Regions from separate parts of the Tardiphaga sp. OK245 genome, predicted to be linked through region 2. Evidence: predicted binding sites of a transcription regulator. Region 2 holds the regulator's gene; the other holds the start of a gene.

Region 1 (2,406 bases), on a different contig from region 2:
CCTTGCCCTGCGCCATTTCGCGCACGTCGACGTCACGGACGGCATGATCGAGCACGCGCAGATCCTCGGCGATCGGCGCACGGGTCAGCGCCTCGTGGCGCGGCACCTCCGCCAGCGAGACCTGCAGCGACGCGATGGAGGAGAAATCCAGCTTCGAATTGCGCCATTGCAGCACCTTCACCGGCTCGAAGATGTGGTTCTGCAACTGATTGACGAGCTCGGGCTCGAACGGCTCGCAGCGGCCTGTGGTGCCGAAGGTACCGTTGCGCGTGGCGCGGCCGGCGCGGCCGGCGATCTGGGCGAATTCCGACGGCGTGAGGCGGCGGAATTGGTAGCCGTCATATTTGCGATCGCTGGCGAAGGCGACGTGATCGACGTCGAGATTGAGGCCCATTCCGACCGCGTCGGTTGCCACTAAGTAGTCAACGTCGCCGTTCTGGAACATCGCGACCTGCGCGTTGCGGGTGCGCGGCGACAGCGAGCCCAATACGACTGCAGCGCCGCCGTGCTGGCGCTTGATGAGTTCGGCGATGGCGTAAACTTCGTCGGCGGAAAACGCGACAATCGCTGTCCTGCGCGGCTGCCGCGTGATCTTGCGATCGCCGGCGAATTCCAGATGCGACAGCCGCGGCCGCGTCACGATGCTGGCGCCGGGCAGCAGCCGCTCGATGATCGGGCGCATGGTGGCGGCGCCGAGCAGCAGCGTCTCGTCGCGGCCGCGGCGATGCAGGATGCGATCGGTGAAGACGTGGCCGCGTTCGAGATCTGCCGCGATCTGGATTTCATCGACGGCCAGAAACGACACGTCGAGATCCCGCGGCATCGCCTCGACGGTGGACACCCAGTAGCGCGGCTTGGCGGGCTTGATCTTCTCCTCGCCGGTGATCAGCGCCACGGCTTCGGGGCCGACGCGGTCCAAAATTTTATTATAGACCTCGCGCGCCAGCAGGCGCAGCGGCAGGCCGATGATGCCCGACGAATGCGCGAGCATGCGCTCGATGGCGAGATGGGTCTTGCCGGTATTGGTGGGGCCGAGCACCGCGGTGACGCCGGCGCCGGGGGCCCTGCCGTTGGACAGCGTGGGCGGAGAAGACAAAAAGGCCATGTTTTTCAGATATTTCCGCGTCGCCGACTGTCAAGACCGAGACAGGTTACGACGCTTCAGAGCCGCGCTTTTTGATGGTTTGGAACGAGTCCGGAACGAAAGCGGCCCGAATCGGTGACTCGGCACCTCCATGGCCGCATCACCCCAACATCTCGCGCTGACATTCTCCGAGACTGACTAGATCAAGTTTGTGACAGCGCAACAAGGGCCGACAAATCCCCGAAGTTATGAACAGCGCACGGACTCCGAACCGGCTTTGAGTCAAGCCGGGATCCTGCGCAAATCCTGCGGCGCGTTTGCGACGATGCTGCGATGGCGCACTTTGTCTTGCGGCCATGTTGCGGCAGCGTCCCGTCTCGGTCCCTCATGGTGAGGAGCGCGGCTTCGCGTGTCTCGAACCATGAGCTGGCGGGGCCAAGACCTGTCACCATCCTTCGAGACGCCGCGCAAGGGCGCGGCTCCTCAGGATGAGGCCGGTGTGTGGAGCCGCCTCCTTTAGAACTTGCCTCGTTCTCTCAGTTCGTCTTGGCCACGGCCTTGGCCGGCGCGGGGGTGGTGACGAATTCGGTGGCTTCCAGCATGGCGACGCCAAGCGGGGTCGGCACCACCATGCGATACGGCACCAGCACGCGGGTTCCGGCGATCGGCACCAGGGTCACTTCGATATTGCGCTGGGCGGCAAGATATTTGATGGCGGCGCGGTCGGGCACATAGCCGGCGATCGGCGTGAAATAGACGGCGCAGACGATGGCAGGCCCGCGATAGCCCTTCTCGGCCTTCACGCTTTCCATGCGCTTGTAGTCGAGCTTGAGATCGTAGCGCATGCGGCCGTCGAAGATCGACGCGCCGGTGCGGCACGAATCCGGCGTCAGCAATTCACCGGTGCCGGCGACGCGCATCAGCGAGCCGGTCATCGGATCGATCACGTTGCGGCGATGCGCATCGGTGATCGGAATCTTCTCGGGATCGAGCGGCGGCTCCGGCTCGATGGAGAACTCCTTCACATAGCCCGGCGTGATCAGCATCTTGATCGTCTCGGACTTCTTCGCGGAGGTGGTGACGGCCTGATAATTCGACGGCACCAGCGCGCCCGCGACCACGCGGCCGGTGGACTGGCCGGAGCCCGAGCCGCCGGCAAATGCTTTCAGCAAACCTGCGGTGCCGCCACTGGCCGTCGCGGAATACTGGTCTTCATTGATGTCAATGGCCCATTGGCCCTTGCCCACCGCGATGCCGGCGAGGCTGGCTTCATATTTGGCTTCCAGCTTGCCGCCGGCCAACACCGCCTGGGCGGGGGCCTG
Region 2 (2,406 bases):
TGGCGGCAATGGTCGTGCTGATCGTGGCACCCGAAGCGCTGGTGCATCCGAGTTTCCAGATGTCCTTCGCGGCGACGTTGGGGCTCGTCGCATTGGTGCAGATAGGCATGCCCGCGCTGTTTGCCTCGCCCGATCATTCCGCGACCGCGCGCGTGGCACTATGGGGTGGACGCGAGATCGCGATGCTCGTGCTGGCTTCGCTGGTCGCGGGCCTCGCCACCACGCCCTATGCCGCATTTCATTTCCATCGCGTCACGCCTTATGGCGTCGTCGCCAATCTCCTGGCGATGCCGGTGGTCTCGGCGCTGGTGATGCCGGCGGGTATTCTTGGTTTGGTGGCCATGCCGTTCGGCTTTGACGGTGTGTTCTGGCGGCTGATGGATGTCGGCATCCAGTGGATGATCGTGGTCACGCAATGGGTCGCAGCCTTGCCCGGTGCCATCGGCCGGATGCCGGCCTTCGGCACCGGACCGCTGATATCAGCCAGTATTGGCATCATCGTGCTCGGATTGCTGCGCACGCCGTTGCGCTTCGCGGGGGCTGGCGTGCTGGTGCTCTCGATTGTCTGGGCATTGCTGGTGAAGCAGCCGGATGTGCTGATCTCGGGTGACGGTCACAGCGTTGCGGTACGGGGCAGGGACGGGCATCTCCATGTGATGCGCAGCGCCAAGGATACATTTTTGCTGAAAGAGTGGCTCGCCGGCGATGCCGATGCGCGTCTGCCGACCGATGCCTCCCTCAGCCACGGTGTGTCCTGCGACCGCGACGGGTGCATCACGGCGCTGGCCGATGGCGCTTTGGTGGCGCTGGTTTTACAGCCGGATGCCTTCACAGATGATTGCGAGAAAGCGGCGCTCATCGTCACGACGAAACAACCGCCGAGGGATTGCAGGGCGCTGGTGATCGATCAGGATCGCTTGCAACGAAATGGTGCGGTGAGCCTGCAGCGAACCGCCAACGGCTTTACCATGGATGCCGTGCGACCGCGTGGCCTGGACCGTCCGTGGTCGCGCGCAATTCCCGATGAGCCCCAGCATGATCTGATCCCAAACAGTCGTACGCCACAAAATCGGCCGGTGGATGCGACGCCGGCGGAAACCGATCTTCAACCCGAAGATCAATAATCCGCCGGGCGCAAATCTCAGTAGCGGCGATACAGGCCGATCAGCTTGCCCTGAATGCGCACCCGGTTAGGCGGCAGGATGCGGACTTCGTAGGCGTCATTCGCAGGCTCCAGCGCGATCGACGCGCCGCGGCGGCGGAAGCGCTTCAGCGTGGCTTCCTCGTCGTCGATCAGGGCCACCACGATGTCGCCAGTGTCGGCGCTTTCGTTGCGCTGGATCAGCACGGTGTCGCCATCGAGAATGCCGGCGTCCTGCATGGAATCGCCGCGCACTTCGAGCGCGTAATGTTCGCCGGAGCCGAGCATGTCGGCGGGCATGCTGATCGTGTGGCTGCGGGTCTGCAGTGCCTCGATCGGCGTACCTGCCGCGATCCGGCCCATCACCGGGATGGCAACTGTGCGGCCATTGTCATCATCGCCGCTGTTGCTGGCGATGCTGGCGGCGGAACGCACCTTGCCAAGCGTGCCTTCGATGACGCTGGGCGTGAAGCCGCGGCGCCCGGTGCCGCCCGTGACCGGCGCGCCGAGCTCTGGCAGCTTGATGACTTCGATGGCACGGGCGCGGTTGGGCAGACGGCGTATGAAGCCGCGTTCTTCCAGCGCCGTGATCAGACGATGGATGCCGGACTTCGAGCGCAGGTCGAGCGCATCCTTCATCTCGTCGAAGGACGGCGGGACGCCGGCTTCCTTCAGCCGTTGATCGATGAATCGCAGGAGTTCGTATTGTTTGCGCGTGAGCATCTGAAGCCATCCTCAGTTGACGGTGTCGGCCGCCGCGTGCGTTTCAAAGGGCCTTCGAACGGTGAGCCTCAATCCTGAGACGATCGTTCGAAGATCGGTTGCGCGAGTTCGGGCACTCTCAAACTACTCAAAGCCACAGAATCTCGAAACAAATCATGAACGAACACTATATGTTCCATATGTGTTCTGCAATGCTTAATTTGCCGTCAACAGAATGCACGTTGAGGGAGGTTTGAGGAGGCTGTTCCTCACCAGTCGTCGATCCTCGACGGACATGGAAAATGCTTCCGCGGTCGCTTGGGCTACGCGGACGTCATGCGCCCAATGGGCGGCGGCGGAGTCGTGGAGCCGGTGGCCAGCGAGCGCTGAACCATGATCGTGTCGGCCCAGCGGCCGGAGCGATAGGCGACGCCGGGCAGCAAGCCGACGCGGGCAAAGCCGAAGCTCTCATGCAAGCCGAGCGAGGCCGTGTTGTCGGCATCGATATAGCCGATGATCTGCCGGAAGCCGGCGGCTGCGCAGACATCGATCAACTCGCGCAT

Evidence for each region. Region 2 encodes LexA, which represses DNA repair genes until DNA is damaged. Its sites were predicted from a motif close to TGTTCNNNNTGTGTTCNG; they were not measured.
Region 1: a site for LexA is predicted at 1,186-1,203, ahead of BLW80_RS07660 (helicase-related protein). Genes of this name have one in related genera too.

Annotation. Positions count from the first base shown of each region.
Region 1 is NZ_FNWZ01000002.1:207,637-210,042, forward strand. Features, by position in the region: gene BLW80_RS07660 (helicase-related protein) at 1-1,105, opposite strand, end outside; gene BLW80_RS07665 (DUF3108 domain-containing protein) at 1,621-2,406, opposite strand, start outside.
Region 2 is NZ_FNWZ01000003.1:790,096-792,501, reverse strand. Features, by position in the region: gene BLW80_RS16315 (ComEC/Rec2 family competence protein) at 1-1,124, shown strand, start outside; gene lexA (transcriptional repressor LexA) at 1,142-1,864, opposite strand; gene BLW80_RS16305 (GNAT family N-acetyltransferase) at 2,167-2,406, opposite strand, start outside.